DNA from 2 places in the Romboutsia sp. 1001713B170131_170501_G6 genome. Region 2 is predicted to be linked to the other one. Evidence: riboswitches for the same ligand, from Rfam matches in the RefSeq annotation. Region 2 holds a riboswitch; the other holds the start of a gene.
The links. A riboswitch is a leader RNA that binds a small molecule or an ion and turns the genes downstream of it on or off. The one in region 2 is predicted to bind S-adenosylmethionine.

Region 1: it holds a riboswitch for S-adenosylmethionine, as region 2 does, so the genes downstream of both, I4U89_RS10395 (O-acetylhomoserine aminocarboxypropyltransferase/cysteine synthase family protein) here and I4U89_RS11155 (Na+/H+ antiporter NhaC family protein) in region 2, are expected to answer to the same signal.

Annotation. Positions count from the first base shown of each region.
Region 1 covers NZ_JADPFC010000004.1:62,923-71,876, forward strand. The annotation lists gene I4U89_RS10380 (hypothetical protein) at 1-1,106, opposite strand, end outside; gene I4U89_RS10385 (EcsC family protein) at 1,247-2,035, opposite strand; gene I4U89_RS10390 (homoserine O-acetyltransferase/O-succinyltransferase family protein) at 2,352-2,888, opposite strand; gene I4U89_RS10395 (O-acetylhomoserine aminocarboxypropyltransferase/cysteine synthase family protein) at 2,890-4,161, opposite strand; SAM riboswitch class I at 4,218-4,321, opposite strand; gene I4U89_RS10400 (hypothetical protein) at 4,505-5,062, opposite strand; gene I4U89_RS10405 (hypothetical protein) at 5,299-5,898, shown strand; gene I4U89_RS10410 (L-lactate dehydrogenase) at 6,216-7,169, shown strand; gene I4U89_RS10415 (transcription repressor NadR) at 7,273-7,785, opposite strand; gene I4U89_RS10420 (Fe-S cluster assembly protein HesB) at 7,939-8,253, opposite strand; gene I4U89_RS10425 (YdcF family protein) at 8,324-8,954, opposite strand, start outside.
Region 2 covers NZ_JADPFC010000004.1:223,059-232,012, forward strand. The annotation lists gene I4U89_RS11125 (DUF4397 domain-containing protein) at 1-299, opposite strand, end outside; gene I4U89_RS11130 (carbon-nitrogen hydrolase family protein) at 471-1,313, shown strand; gene I4U89_RS11135 (hypothetical protein) at 1,357-1,860, opposite strand; gene I4U89_RS11140 (YgjV family protein) at 2,075-2,311, opposite strand; gene I4U89_RS11145 (L,D-transpeptidase family protein) at 2,370-2,759, opposite strand; gene I4U89_RS11150 (hypothetical protein) at 2,873-3,016, opposite strand; gene I4U89_RS11155 (Na+/H+ antiporter NhaC family protein) at 3,074-4,393, opposite strand; SAM riboswitch class I at 4,514-4,612, opposite strand; gene I4U89_RS11160 (hypothetical protein) at 4,792-5,127, opposite strand; gene I4U89_RS11165 (YtxH domain-containing protein) at 5,148-5,516, opposite strand; gene I4U89_RS11170 (hypothetical protein) at 5,771-6,319, shown strand; gene I4U89_RS11175 (deoxycytidylate deaminase) at 6,492-7,028, opposite strand; gene I4U89_RS11180 (hypothetical protein) at 7,404-7,775, opposite strand; gene I4U89_RS11185 (alpha/beta-type small acid-soluble spore protein) at 7,937-8,161, opposite strand; gene nrdF (class 1b ribonucleoside-diphosphate reductase subunit beta) at 8,502-8,954, opposite strand, start outside.

The sequences.
Region 1 (8,954 bases), 160 kb from region 2:
TAGTCCCACGTTACGTTACCTATGTTTATATTATATAAATCATATTCTTCTTCAAAAAAAGTCAACAATATCATTTTACCTTCAAATGATCCTAAACCTCCATTTATATCCATTCTCTTAAAAATTTTTTTAGCAAATACTCTGCCAGTGGCATCTTTTAACTCAATCTTAAAATTATTAATATCCTTAATAGTATCTTCTGTTAAATTTAGTAAATATCCATTAAGGTATAAAGTATTTTTTTCTTCAAATAAATTATTTACTATTAAATTCATACTATCTTTTTTTACCTTAAACTCTCTTGCAGAATAAATACTATTTCTATTTAAATAGCTACCTTCTAAGCCTTGAAATGCATAATTATTAATATCTTTTTTAGTAGTAAATTTATTATATCTTTGTCTTTTTCTGTAATTATAATCGGTAAGTAATAATCCTTTATATATATTTTTTATATTTGAATCTATTAAATTACTATAAGTTTGTATAATACCTAATGTATCTGCATTAGATATTCCAACTACTCTTTGTTGTATTAATAGTTCATAATAATTGTTATAAATTTGCTTTATAAAAAAAATTCCATTTGGCGGATCTACATATGCATCAACTGCATTTTTAAGCTTACCATTAGGTAAATATAAATACTCTAGATATTCTTTTTCTTTTGATGAAATATCTATTGTATATTTTTTCTTTCCACAACTTACGCTTACCTTATAATCATCTTTGAAAGTTGCGATACAATTATTATTTTTATAAAATATATCTTGGTTAAATATTTCTATTAATTTCCCATCTTCATATTTATATATAACACCAATTTCAAATCCTCCAGAACCTCCAAATCCGCCTCTAACCATTATTTCTGATTTATTATCTCCTGTAAAATCTCCTAAAAATAATTGCATATTATAACCAGAATATTTGATTTTAACAGTAATAGGATCACTATCTTCTGGCTTTAAAGTAAGTTCTATATTATCTACATAGGAGATTCCTTCAAAAGGATATACTCCTACTAATATTACCTCATCTTTTGAGTTTTCTTTACTTATATTCCCATAACTACTATCTATTAAAACTTTCTTTGTAGGGCTTTCCATGGCTTATCCTCCCTAAACTATTTTACTTTCTAGTTATAATATCTTATGAGATTTTATATATTAATGTTATATTTAATATATATATTATAAACTTATACAAATTAATATCCTAGCCAAATTACTTGGCATATATTATAAAGTTATTTTATTTTATTAATAAAATTTTTATATTTTGTATATATAAAGTTTTCCTTCTTAACCGCATAATCTTTATCATCTAATATTCTCATATGATAAGCATATATTGCATACTCACCTAATTTGTCTACTAATTTATTGTTTACATATGCACCAACAAAAGCACCTATTCCTGGCACTAACTGAAATAACTTTGCTAAATCAATATAATCTCTATACTCTTGTTGAAAGCTTCTCCAATCAAATTCATTAATATTATCAGATAACTTATGTTTAAAATCATCAAAGCATTCCATATTTTCAAATACATAGTTTACATGCTCTTTACTTGAAAAAGCAAGCTGAAATATATTTAATATATATAATCTTTCTTTATAATCATTTGTATCAAATCCATATATACTAGCAATTTCATAAATAAGCTTTATTTTTATACTAAGAAGTAGTGGAAAGTCACATAGCCCTATAAATATGCCTCCCGCCCCTGTTCCAGCACCTTCTATCATAGCAGTTCTCTTATAAATTTTTATCTTTTCAAGAGCTAAATTATCTCTTTCTTCTAAAGATATATCTAGTATAGGTTTTTTAGTAGTATAATTAGACCCAAATAAAACCATCTTAGTCATATTTTTTATAGCTACAGTTAAGATTTCGTGATACTTTTGAGGTAAAACGGAATTTATTTTATTTTGAGTTTCTTTTGATGCTTTATCTATTATAGATGGCTTTTTTCGTATTTTCTTTTTCCATTTTTTTAATTCTTTTAGTTTAATATCATTATAATTTTGCATTTTTTCACCTATTTAAAATTTATATTAACTATTTATATAATATATTTATTATACGTATAAATTTTTAATTTTACCATTTACTTATATTATCTTTTAATTTTATAATTTAATCCATAGCTTTTATAAGCTCATAACACTTATTTATATTTCCAAATTAAACAAGCTAGTTATCTAACTAGCTTGTTTAATTTCATATTAAATTATATTAATCCAATTGTTGTATATCCTAATACTTTGTTCCACCTACTCTGCACTTATTCCTTTGTTTGTATCACCTTCAATAAAATAATTTTTAGATATATCTATAGATAACTTTTTATTTATATCCCTTATATACTCCAAATATCTTCTTATCAAGTATATCTTTATTTATTCCATATATATGATTTAAACAAGCCTGTGCTCCCCAACATATACTTAACATACTTTTTAGGTTTTTAATAGAATAATCAAATATATCATTTAATTCATATATATATTTAACCTGCTTGAAATCTATTTTTTCAATAGGAGCTCCTGTAACTATAAGTCCATCTAAATCATCTTTTATTTCATCAAATGTATAATAATTTTTCATCAAATATAGTCTATTACAATTTTTGCATATGTGCGTTTTAAGCCTTATAAATTTTATATTTATATCCTCATTCATTTTTGAAAATAACTCTAATAAATGAATTTTTGTTTCTACTTTATTAGGCATAAGATTTAATATACCTATAGTTTTATAATGAGAGCTCATCTTATCTAAACTAGATTTTCTATATAACTTTTTATTATAGATTTTATTTTCTATTATACAGTTATCTATAAACTTAGCTCCATTTATTTTTTTACAAAGATATACAGTCATATTATATTTCCTTAAGTGCTATATCAAAGTCATTTATTAGGTCATCTATATCTTCTATTCCAACAGATACTCTAATCATCTCTAAACTAACTCCACACTTTATCTTATCTTCATAAGATAGCTGGCTATGAGTTGTGCTAGCAGGATGAAGTACTGATGTTTTATTAAATCCAAGATGTATTGCTAAATCTACTAATTTTAAAGATTTTATAAAAGTCTTGGCTTCATTTATTCCACCATTTATACCAAATGTTAGTATTCCACTTCCACCTTTTAAGTAAGTTTTTACTTTCTTATAGTCCGCTCTACTTTCTAAGTACGGATAGTTTACCCAGCTTACTTTTTCATGATTTTCTAGATACTTTGCTAATACTAAAGCATTTTTACTATGCTTTTTCATTCTAAGGTGCAGAGTTTCCACTCCTAGATTACTTAAAAATGCATTAAAAGGGCTCATGGTACTACCTAAATCTCTAAGCATTGATGCTCTTAACTTTGTTATATATGCACTTTCCCTAAATTCTTCAACATATTTAATATCATGACAGCTAACATCTCCATCGCATAATAATGGATATTTCCCATTATCCCAGTTAAAATTTCCACAATCAACAACTATTCCTCCAAGTGCCACTGCATGACCATCTATATATTTTGATGTAGAGTGTATAACTATATTTGCACCAAAATTTATAGGATTACATAAATAGGTACTTGCTACTGTATTATCAACTATAAAAGGGATATCTCCTTTTTTAGCTATTTCACTAAATTTCTTAAAATCTAATATATCTAGCCCTGGATTTCCTATAGTTTCTCCATATATAGCTTTAGTATTTTCATCTACTAACGATAGTATATATTCTTTATCATCATTGTTTGATACAAACTTTGTTTCTATTCCAAAATTTCTAAGAGTTATATTAAATAAATTATAAGTTCCACCATATAATGATGATACTGATATTATGTTGTCTCCACTTTTACATATATTTAAAATAGCTAAAAGTATCGCCGATTGTCCTGAACTAACCGCTACTGCTCCAACTCCACCTTCAAGACATGTTATTTTTTCTTCAAAGTTTTCTACTGTTGGATTACTTATCCTACTATACATATGACCATCTACTTTTAAGTCAAATATATCTGCTACTAAATCTGGATCTTCATATTTGAAAGTCGTACTTTGAACTAAAGGATACACCATAGGTTCTCCAACATTAGGCTTATATCCACCTCTTACACATAAAGTATCTTTGTTATAATTTTTCATAAAAAAAGCCCCCTTTTATTTAGGAAGCCTTTTATTAACGCAACAAATCAATATACCTTTTATCTCTCAGGAAAACTCCTGCAGGATTTAGCACAATTCTAACTAAGTTAGCTGTTGCCAGGCTTCATAGGGCCAGTCCCTCCACCATTCTTAATAAAAGACTTTCTATTTATTTTTTATTATTTAATAAGTATTATATATTATAATTCTCAAAATTATGATTTGATAAATTAGTTTATATATATTTATTTATGTGTACATATTTATAAAAAAATTTATACTATAATTTACCCCTTTTGCTTAATTGTTGATTACTTAAAATTCTTATATAATAAAAGTATATCTAATTTTGAGTTTTTACTACATATTTATTTCTAACCTCTTTAGGTAGTATATTCCATACATAAACTGCTAAAGAGAAATCTAACATACTGTGTATTATAGTTCCAACCCCTATTAAACCTATAACAGATACTAAAAAACCTTGATTGTAAAATCCTTCAGAAAGGTTTGATGAAAAATAAAAAGGTATAATTACTAAAACCTCTCCAATGGCATGAACTAATCCTATAAAAAATGAATATCCTAAAGAACTTTTTATGCTCTTTATAGAATCCCTATTTTTATTTAAGTAAATACATCCAACACTAACAAACAATAAGTGACTTAGTGCTCTAAGTACAATTGGTAATGGGAAACCTCCAAATAAAAAACCTATTGTGGTTCCAAGTGTTACAAATAGTGCAGTCTTTGATGATATAAACATAGCTATAAATATTGGTATATGACTAGCTAATGTAAAAGAGGCTGGTTCTAATATTATTTTAATTGGTGAAAACATTGGTATAATAATTCCCATTGCACATAAAAGTGCTGATAATACAATATTTTTAGTTCTCATATCTCTCCTCCAAATATGTTTTTTAATTTAATATATTTAATTCATGTTACAAGTGTCTTTACACATATATTTACAGTTTAGTAATTAAATTTATAATTGTCAAATACTTTTTTATATTTATTCATTTTATCTTACTTAAATATATAATTAATTTATTCATATTTATAATTTTTTAATATTGATAATATCAACTAATATGATATAATTTACATAAATTTTCAATAGGTGGCGATATTATGAATGAATATATTGGAATAGTCATAAGAAACCAAAATGATAAGTTTTTACTTTGTGATGGAAGTTTTTATATAAAAACTAGATTAGATTCTAATAAGGATGTTAAGGATATAATAAAAACTGAGATATATAATGTATTAGAAAAAGACATATTTAAGATAAGAAAGATTTATGAAGAAAAAATTATTCATAGATATGAAGAAATAACACTTTACTTAGTTGATGTTGGCGTTTATACCAATGACTACGATTTTATGTCAATAGACAAGTTAGTAAGTGAAATTATAAATTTTGATGATAAAAATTATTTTAATAAATATATATTAAAGCCTGAAGAATACTCTAGTCTAATCTCAACTACATTTACTTTACTTATGCTTGTTATTACAGTTAATATATTTCATTTACCACAATTTATACATAATATTTATTCGTATACTCTGGGTGGCTTTTCACTTATTTTCATATATATAATATTTAATAGGTACTTAAAACCAAAGTTAATAAAATCCTTAGCTTACTTCAAATTTAATGTTAAAATTGCTAACTATATAACATCATTTTTATTAATTATATATTGTATAATAACTTTATTTTAAATACTAGTTATTTATATATGAATCTATAATCAAATTTTAAGTAAAATATAGTACAAAATATGCTTTAACTTTATATAATTTAAGGATTTTTTATTCTTTTATTATCAATTTATTCTTTACTTTGTAAATATTCAGCAGTATAATAATGCCGAATACATCAAATTTATAATTAATTATAAAATAAATATATAATAATAATTTTATAATTAATGTAGACTTAACTAATAAATTTATAGGTTACTTATCTTATTTCTTAAGCCATACAAATAAATTCATTTCAAAACACTTTACAAAAGACAACTTTAGGAGGATGACTTATGTGTTTAAAATTGAGAAAAATAGCAATAGTAGGTACGGGACTAGTTGGGTCTAGTTGTGGATTTGCACTAGTTAATCAATGTGTATGTGATGAGCTTTTAATGATTGATATAAATGAAGAAAAAGCTAAAGGTGAAGCTTGGGATTTAACTCACGGAGTAGAATTTATGTCTCAAAGAACTAAAATAAGACAAGCAACATTTGCAGATTGTAGTGATGTTGATATTGTTATATTTACTGCAGGACCAGCACCTAAACAAGGTCAATCTAGACTTGACACTTTAGAAGTTAGTGCATCTATATGTAACTTAGCTATTAAGGAAATAATGAAATCAGGATTTGATGGTTTCTTTGTAGTTGCTTCAAATCCAGTTGATATAATTTCATATCATATATGGAAATTATCTGGATTGCCTAAAAACAGAATCATAGGAACAGGAACTACCATAGACTCATCAAGATTAAAAAACTTCTTATCTAAACATTTAGATGAAGTAGATACAAGATCTATACATGCATATTCTATGGGTGAACATGGAGATTCTCAAATGGTGCCTTGGTCAAATGTTAGCATTGCAGGTAAACCACTTTTAACCTTAATTGAGGAAAATGAAAAACTAAAAAAAGAAATAGATTTAGATTATTTAGTAGAAAAAACTGCTAAAGCTGGTTGGGAAGTATATAATAGAAAAGGTACCACTTACTATGGTATAGCTTCAGCAGTTGTTGGAATCATAAAATCAATATTTAGTGATGAAAGAAGAATATTACCAGTTTCAGCTTTACTTGAAGGTGAATATGGAGAGACAGATGTATATACAGGAGTCCCAACTATAATAGGTATAAATGGAGCTGAAAAAGTTATAGAAATTGATATGACTGAAGAAGAAAAAGCTAAGTTTAATAATTCAAATAATATACTAAGACAATATTTAAAAAGCATTGGATATTAATATAGTAAATATTGTTTAAAATAAAAGAAGGAGAAGCTATTTACTTCTCCTTCTTTTATTTTAGTATATTATTAATTATACATACTTACGCTATTACCGAATTCTAGTATAAATATCCTTTTTCACTTAAAGCGTTTATAACTTGATTATAAGTTTTTTCATCTCTACACTTTATAGTATGAAGATGTACTCCATCTGTTAAATGAGATAGAGGACTAATTTCTTTTGAGTTTAACTTCTTTATAAATTCTTTTACATCTCTTCTACATTCTAGATGTAAATTTCCACTTATTTGCCCATATATACTATGTTCTACTATTACATCCTCAATTATAGCACCTTCGTCAACCATAGTATTTAACTCATCTTCTATATCTTCTTTGTCATGCTTACAAGCTATAGCTTTTATTATATAATCATCTTCTTTATTATTATTTAGTATATATCCTCTTGGAGTAGATATAATATCAATGCCACTAGCTCTAAGAAGAGCAACATCTCCTACTATGACTTGCCTACTTACATTAAGTTCACTTGATAGTTTTGATCCACTCATAGCTTTATTTTTATTTTTTAGTAGATTTAATATCTTATCTCTTCTATCTGAACCTGTCATTTTAATACCTCTTTTCATATACATGTTATTTTTATTATATCTTAATAAATGTTGCTTATCTATATGAAAATAGTATAAAATATATATCAAACCTGTATTTAGTCCATAGTTATAAATATATATTTTCTTATTTAAGATATAAGTTTGATACTATTAATTGCAACCACTGCATCCATGACATCCTTCAACTTTAGGCATATTATCAACATATATTATAAATCCATTAGGTGTTTCCATAATTGTTACATCTTTAAATTTTTCATACTCTAACCTATCCATTATAAAATGTAAATCATCTACAAAATACTCAACGTCAGATTCTTTTTTTTCATCTAATGCCAGATTAAATATTGATCCACTGCATCCAAATCCTGCAAAATATATTCTTATTGTACTTGGTTTATCTTTATTTTTTTCTATTATACTTTTTAATAAATCTATTGCAGATTGTGGTAAATTTACCTTCATACGTAGTCCCTCCATCTATTTATATATACTTATACTTATTCAATAAATAGATGATTGATGTTATTTAAAACTAAAAATTGATTGGTAATAAAGAATTAATAACTAAGGCTAAATATAAAAGTATAATAATTATATTTAACCATTTATATATGAACAATATAGCTATAAATTCTCGAATCAGAGCACTTGGGAGAAAATAAAAAGCTGTAGGGGCTCCTACACCATTTGCCTTTAATCCAACCTTACGAGCAAATATTGATGCACGAAATACATGATAATTATTAGTTACAAAAATACAGTTATAGTTATCTGATTTATCCATAATCAACTTAGAAAACTTCATATTCTCATAAGTTGTTGTAGATTTATCTTCAGCAATAATATCTTCATTATTTATACCTTGTGATATTAAGTATTTTTTCATAGCATATGCTTCTGAAACTAACTCATCTGGACCTTGACCTCCAGATACAATTATCTTAGGCAAATTCCCTCTGTCTTTTTGATCTTTATATATATCAATTCCTTTATCTAATCTGCTTTTTAAAAGAGGTGGTACTCTATCTCCAATCAATCCAGAACCTAGAACTATTATATAATCTATATTCTTCCTTACTGGCATCACTTGGTATATATATGAATAAATTAAATAGCTTATAAACATAACTCCTAAATATACTGACATTACAATTATTGATATA
Region 2 (8,954 bases):
TAGTCTTTTATAACTAATAAAGATAAATCATTTAAGTCTCCTGTCGCTGACACTGTATACATCTGTCCTTCATCTACTTCAAACATTTGATTTATAACTGGATTTTCACTAGTTCCAACTAAGTATATACCTACCGTATGTTCTCCTTCTTCTAACTCTACATACTCTGTAAATTCCATAAAATCTAAACCGCTAAATACAAGTGTTCCGTCAACATAAACATCTACTTCTCCTATTTGTGGAGCTGCATGAAGTACTCTAACTAAAGACTTTCCTTCTTTTATTTGTAAACAATCCATTTTAAATCCCCCTTGATGACAATATTCATTCTTTATATAATATGTGTCCATTATTTTATTTGTTACTGTATAAGTTGATTTCATATCTTCTCATTTTTTTAATGCAATATTTTTATAGATAAACTATTATTAAAATATAAAGATGCTACATTAAAACTTAATTAAATTGAGGTGATTGTTATAAAAACTTTAGTTATACAAATAGATGTTAATTCTAATAAGTTAAAGAATATATCTAATATAGAGAGATATATAAATTTAGCTATTAATAAATCTAAGATAGACTTGGTTATACTTCCTGAAATGTTTTGCTGTCCTTATGATAATGATAATTTCCCTGTTTATTGTGAAGTAGAAGGAGGAAATCTTTATAATATTTTATCTAATATAGCAAAAAAATATAATATATATTTGGTAGCTGGGTCCATTCCCGAAAAGGATAATAGTAAAATATATAATACCTCTTATGTTTTTGATCGATTTGGAAATAAGATAGCAAAACATAGAAAAATACATCTATTTGATATTTCTATAGATAAAGGTCAAAAATTTTTAGAATCCGATACATTATCCTCTGGAAATGATGTCACAGTATTTGATACTGAATTTGGAAAAATTGGTCTTTGTATTTGTTATGATTTTAGATTTTTTGAGATATGCAAAATAATGGTTGATAAAGGCGCTAAAGCTATAATAGTTCCTGCATCATTTAACATGACTACAGGACCTATTCATTGGGAACTGCTGTTTAAATCTAGAGCTGTTGATAATCAGGTTTACACAATAGGATGTTCTTCTTCTCGAAACAATAATTCTTCTTATATTTCTTACGGAAACTCTATTTTGGTTTCCCCATTTGGAGAAGTTTTAAATAGATTAGATGAAAAAGAAGGCTACTTTATAGCAGATATTGACTTTTCATATGTTGAAAAAATAAGAAATGAACTACCTTTATTAAAGCACCGTAGGAATGATTTGTATAATATATCATATAAAGATAATTCTAAATCATAAATTTATTTTAATATATTACCTTAATTAATCTTACCTATAATTATTATACTAAGCTTCTATCTTTGTAAAAATCTAATATATAGTTAATAATAGCTATCAACTTACTTCCTACTTCTATATCTTCATCACTTGCTAACCTTATATATATTCTTAACGCTTCCCAAAGCTTTTCTTTATCTAGATCTTCATTGCTTATATTATGAAGATCTCTTATTACTTCTATAAGATTTATTTTTTTACTTTTATCTATTGTGTCATGATTTTTAATATAATCTATTGAAGATCCTATTAATTTAGTTAATTTATTTTTATATTCTCTTATACTTAATTCTTTTTTGTATCCTACTAACTCTTTCATTAATTTTTCTAAATCAGATTTTGAGTAATTCCATACTCTCCCGTCATATTTTTTTATATTTTCTATATATGAATCATATTTATCTATTAGTTCTTCTAATCCTATAACTATTTCTAAATAGTTATTTTCTTCAATTAAGTTTTTACATCTATTTATATCCTTATCAATCTCTCTTATTGTTTTATTCACATTTAGTCCTCTTTTCTATTTTAATTATAATTTTTATTATTTATATAATATATCAATTTACTTAGTTAATAAACATCTTTTATTTTACTGTGATCACTTACCATTATAACTTTTTAATGTTTTAGTTTATATAATCTATTAATATACAAAAAAAATTACTTTTAACAAAAATAGCGTAGATAAAATATCTACGCTATTAAAAATATTTTGTACTTTAATTTTTTTCTTTATATTTATAAATATTATATAAATTATATATATTTATAATAATTATAAGTGCATTAGATATAGCTACTGGGTATGCTTTTACATATAATCCATAAACTACAAATAAAAAACATCCTATAGAATTTATAATTCTAAGCTTTACTATAGATGTCATCGTTAATGATATAACTATAAATAAAGATGCTGAATATCCAATCCATTCAATAGGGTCAAAGCTAATCATAAAATTATCTCCTTTTTATTTCTTATAATTATTATTTGATATTTATATTTTTATATAACTATTTTATTATTATAGTAGTGTTAGTAGGTATATTATCATACATCCATTTAGCATTTTCTGTAGCTAATCTTATGCATCCCATACTTATAGCTACTCCAAGCCTATCATCTATTACATAAAGTCCCTTAGGATCATATAGTATTGAGTGGTAATAGTAATCATCTACTATATTCATTGCATATTTTGCTGAACTTTTTCCTACAGTACTACTCCAAGTGTACAGTATCTTAAATCTATCATTCTCTTTTTTCAATATATAGGTAAGTTTATCCTTAGTAGATGTAATTATAATATAATCTGTATCGCTAGTTATATTATTCTCATTTACAAACTCTTCCATATTTATATCAAACTTGCTGTAATCTATTTGTCTATAGTATCTATTCATAAATAATATTTCACCTTCTCATAATAATATTTATTATAAATATGATAATTCTAAGCTTTATGTGATATTTCAGTAAGTATTCAAATAAAAAAGTGAAGCTTTAAACTTCACTTTTAAGTATTATTATGTTTCATATACTTATATGTTTTAACTATACATCTAGCTTGATTTATAGTATATACTGATATTTCATAGGATGATGTTATTATAAAAGTCGATACTACTCCTACTAAGAAATCATAGTCTCCTAATGCCATAATCTCCTCCAGTACTGCTTTTATTATATTATATGAAACTATAATTTTATAGTTACATTAAGCTGCTTCTTTTTTCCTTTTATTAGCTTTATTTAAGTTTGGTACACCAAATGTTATAGCTATTATTCCACAAGCTAACATTAACCAAGGATAATGTAGATATTTAATTAGTTCAACAGGAGATATTCCTACCATTCCTGCAGCTGTTAATACTTGTGCACCATATGGAACTATACCTTGCCAACAAGATGAGAATATATCTAGTATACTTGCAGTTTTTCTATTATCTATCTCAAACTTTGTAGCTATATCTTTTGCAAGTGGCCCTGCTGTTACTATTGCTATAGTGTTGTTTGCTGTACATAAATCCACTATACTTACTAATGCTGCTATACCAAACTCTGCACCTTTTTTAGTTTTTATTTTACTGCTTATAAAATTAAGTATAAAGTCTATTCCTCCATTTAATTTGATAAGCTCTACAAGTCCTCCAATGATTATAACAAGTAAACATAATTCATACATTCCTGCTATACCACCTGATATAGCTTCTATAAATCCAAATAATCCAAATGAATTTGTAAACACTCCTATACCACCTGCAAATACTACTCCAAAACTAAGTAAAACAAATACATTTACTCCACATAAAGCTCCTACTAAAACTCCTAAATATGGTAAAACTTTTATGAAATCATAACTATAATTTTCTCTACCACCTAAACTATACCCTGATGTTATAACAGCTAGTAATATAGCAGTTATAATAGCTGCTGGTAAAACTATTAAGAAATTTACTCTAAATTTATCTTTTAATTCACATCCTTGAGTTTTGGTTGCTGCTATTGTAGTGTCTGATATCATAGATAAATTATCTCCAAACATAGCTCCACCTACAACAGCTCCTATTACTAAGGGTGCTGGTATTCCTGTTTTAGCTGCAATTCCTATACCTATTGGCCCAAGTGCTGCTATTGTTCCCATTGATGTTCCCATAGATATAGATATAAAGCATCCTATTACAAATAACCCTGATACTAAAAGATTAGGAGGAAGAATTGATAAACTTAAATTAACAGTTGAGTCAACACCTCCCATTGCCTTAGCTACACTTGAAAAAGAACCTGCAAGTATAAATATCATAATCATAGATATTATATCTATATTACCTGCGCCTTTACAAAATACTTCTATCTTTTCTCCTAAGCTAACTTTTCTATTAAGAGAAAATCCTACTATAGTTGCTATTATAAATGCTACTATTGCTGGCATTTTATAAAAATCCCCAGTTATTACTCCGCTACCTAAAAATACTACTAAAAATACACCCAGTGGTAATAATCCTAATACACTACCTTTTTTTACTTCTTCTTTCATAACATACCTCCCTTTATATTAAAACTTCTAAAGAGTATAATTTTAATTAATTTAAATATAACTGATATTTTTTAATAAAAAAAACCTGAGATAACTCAGGCTTTGACAGCAAAAATTATACTCTCATCTTTCAGCTTACGCTGCAGGATTTAGCACCCGTATAATAATACTGGTTGCTGGGCTTCATCGGGCCAGTCCCTCCGCCACTCTTGATAAGAATTATTTAATTATTTATATAATAGTTAATTTTCACAATTTTGTCAATATTATTTTTAATTATTTTAATAAACTTTATTATAAATTATATATATTAATTTTTTATACATTTTAGTTTTCTATTATATGTTAGTAAATAAAAAAGTCATAATTAAATTATGATTTAATTATGACTTTTATGACTATTTATTAATAAATACAGATTTTAATATATTTAATATTTCGGTAAATATTTCAACATTAGATTTTACATTTTCTTTAGCTACTATTATATCTGCTGTTACATCTGTTGCAACTTCAGAAACGTCTTTTACATTTTCACTAATATCGCTGATATTATCAACTAAATTAGGTAATTTACCTACTACTGTATGTATGTTATCAGAATTTATTGATACTACTTTATTAATATTTTTAATAAATTCATTAATATTTTTTAAAGTTATTATTAAAAATATTAATGCCCCTATACCTAGTAATGCTAGTATTATATATATTACATTTAAATCTATGTACATAATGTTATTCTCCATAGCAATTATTCTTTATCCTTAGATTCTTCTGGAGCTTGTAATAATTCTACAACCTTTGTATCCACTACGTCTTCATTATCTTTCTTTTTATTATCTAAATACTCTTTTATTCTTCTCTTAGATTCATTTACATTTGTAGTAAACTTTTCTTTTGTTTTAGCAGCCTTTTCACTTACATTTTTATTTATATCTTTGGCTGTATTTTTTATATCTTCTCTAGTTTCTTTTCCTGACTTAGGAGCTAATAAAACTCCACCTAGTATTCCTGTTATAGCACCTGTTGCAACACCTAGTGTAGCTATTTTTACTTTTTTATTTCTTTCTTGTATTTTCTTAGCTCTCTTCTTTTCTTCTATCTTCTTTGCTAAACTCATGATCATCACTCCTATTGTTAATTTATTATATTGTAACATTTCTTACCATTTTTTTGAAGATACGATTTTTTTCAACAAAATATTGTTATCTTATAATACATATATACCTAAATTAGTAAACTTTAAAACAAAATAATTTATTTTTCTATTTATTTTTTAATATTTTATCTAAATTAAATTTTATAAATTAAATTTACATTTTATTTATACATATGCACATAATAATATAATAATTATGGAAGGTAGGAATTGCTATGAAATACAAAAATATTAAGAAATTTAATATATTACTTTACATTATTTATGTTTTCTCTATAATATTTTTTCTATTTAGCAAAGAATATGGAAAAAGCGGAATTAGCTTAATTTCACTTATAATTACTTTCGTACTTACTAAAGCTTATTTAAAAAACTTAGCTATACTTGATTACTCATTGTACATAATTGGAAACATTTTTATATTATCTTCTTTTTTGCTAGGTTCATGTTATAGACTTTATGATATAATCCCATTTTATGATGATTTTCTTCATTTTTGGTCTGGATTTATATCTGTTAAAATTGGTTTTAATATATTAAAAAATACTAGTTGTAAAATTAATAAATTTTTAATATGCATGATTCTGTTCTTCTTTGCTATGGGTATATCAGCAATTTGTGAAATATGTGAATACTTATTAGATGTTTTATTTAAGATGAGTACGCAATCTGGTGGTTTAAAAGATACCATGATGGATTTGATAGATGCTTCATGTGGTGCTTTTTTTATGATTATATATTATTATAGAAAATATTTAAGGTAATATATTATATTAAACCAAATACTCTCATCTAAAATAACAAAGCTACTTAACATATGTTAAGTAGCTTTGTTTATATTTAATATATCTTTTTGCAATAATCATTGTTGACTGTAAATAAACGATGAATTAATAGATATTATACTATAAAAAGCAAATTGCTTAACCTAGACTTTTAATAACTTCTTGGTTTACTTAAAAATTCTTGAACACGTAAATTTTCTTTTACAACTTTAGCTTCTTGTTCTTCTTGTTCTTGTTTTAATGCGTCTTCATATTTAATGTATTCTATTCCTGCTTCTTCAAATAGCTGTTGTCCTAAGCCTGTAGGATACTCCCCTTTAAATATTACTTTTTTTATTCCTGCTTGAATGATAGCTATTGAGCAAAATACACAAGGTTGAGTTGTAGCATACAGCGTGGCTCCTTCACAGCTTATTCCATGTTTAGCACATTGTATTATAGCATTTGCTTCAGCATGTCCAGCTCGACATAGTTCTAAGCCTTGCCCCGAAGGTATACCTCTTTTTTTTCTCTCACAATAGCCGATATCTGAACAGTGAATAGTTCCAGCAGGGCTTCCATTATAGCCTGTAGCTATAATTTGCTTTCCTTTTATAATTACAGCTCCTACTTGCCTTGAAACACACGTACTTCTAACTTTACTGTCTTCAGCTATATCCATTGCCCACTCTGTAAATAATTTTCTCATATGATATGCTCCTTTTGTTCATTTATTATTTATAAATACCTTTATGTGTCAAAAAATCCTATAACCTTAATTAAATCTAATAATTGTACCCGCATCTATGAAATTTTTTTATTTTCTTAAAATCATCTTAACTCACATGTCATTATTTTTTCAAGAGTTATTATAAATTTGTAATATTTAACTACTTATTTAACATAAATGTATATAATATATTTTTTTAGTAATAATATTACTATCCCTTTAATCATACTCCTTAGTCATTAATTTTATATAGCTTTATTTTTCAGTTTATTATCTAAAAAAGACAGAAATAAATTCTGTCTTTTTTAATGTAAAAATAGCCCTTAAGCATCTACTTAAAGGCATAATATATATTTATATAACATAAAGTTTTGAGATTATCTTATCGTATTTACCTCTAGCTAAGCAAATACCACCTGCATACTTTATATATTCTTCTTCGCTAAGTTTTCCTTCTTCAACTTCACTAAATCTATCAATAATATTAGAATTATCTAAAAGGTCTTCTACACTTTCTAATATACAAATTAGATTTATCTTAAACCCATCTGAGTTTAGCTTTCTTTCTTGTTTTTCTTCTTTTAAATACACTACTTCATGTTCTTTATCTAACGTAACTTTTACGAAATCTGAAAGTCTCTTTTCTGTTGGTAATAATACTGAATATTTTTCCATATCTAAAAATATTTCATACAATTCTTTTAGCCTTGCTAACTCTGAACTCATCCTTAATCTCCTTTATATAGCCTACCTATTGATCGTGGTTATACTTTGTAATTTCATTATAATTTCATCTACTTAATTCGTCAACTTTTTACACTAAAATGGTTTTAATTACTAAAAAAAGCATTGAGTTATTTACTGACTTTCAACTCAATGCCTATTAATTATTTATTTTTTTTATTATATTCTCTTAGTAATTGTTCTTCACCAATTTCTACTAATCTTCTACTCATTATACCACCTAAGTTTCCACCTATACGTCCATTTTTATATGATGTATCATTAGATCCATCTATATTACTACTTGATATTCCTAACTCATTTGCAACTTCTAATTTCATTTGATTTAAAGCCTGCTTAGCATTACTTATTACTGGTTTTTTAGACATTTTAATACCTCCTTAAACTTTCTTATATATTTTTATCAAATTTAATTGATATTATTATGTATTTTTTGATTTATAAGATTATTAAAATGCTCTTATCTAATATAAAAACATTGAACTAAAAAATCACTTGGTTTTATCCAAGTGATTTTTTTGCGCTTAAGGAAATTATGATACTTTAAAGATTGTGGATAATTATTGAAGTTAAGTAATACCAAGCAGTTTGCAAAGCTTAAAAAAGATATTTTGAAGTGCTTCGCCAACACGTCGCTCAAGCAACGGATGAAGTCGTTGGCGGCATGAAGTGTAGCGCCCACGCAGTGGCTTGAGTGAAGAAAATTTTTTATATTAAGAAATCTTCATCTTCTAACTCTTCATATACACCTTTTTGATATCCATTACCTTTAGTTGAGAAAAAGTCGTGATTTTTAGTTTCTGTGCTTAGCCCATTTAATACTATTGGGTTTATTTCACTTACTTTATAATATTCATTAAATCCTAAATTTTCTAACGCCCTATTAGCATTGTATTTTAAGAAATTTATAACTTCACCTTCAAGACCACTATCTTTATATATAGTATTTGTATAGTTTATTTCATTTTCCATTAAATCTGCAAGTATTTTATACATTCTATCTTTTAATTCTTCTTTTTTGACTTCATCAAACTTTTCATATATTTCTTGAGAAAGAAGCCCTATATACTTTCCATGTAATGATTCATCTCTAAGTATAAGAGATATTATTTCCCCACTTGCAACCATTTTACCTTGGCCTGCTAGATATAGTGGATAGAA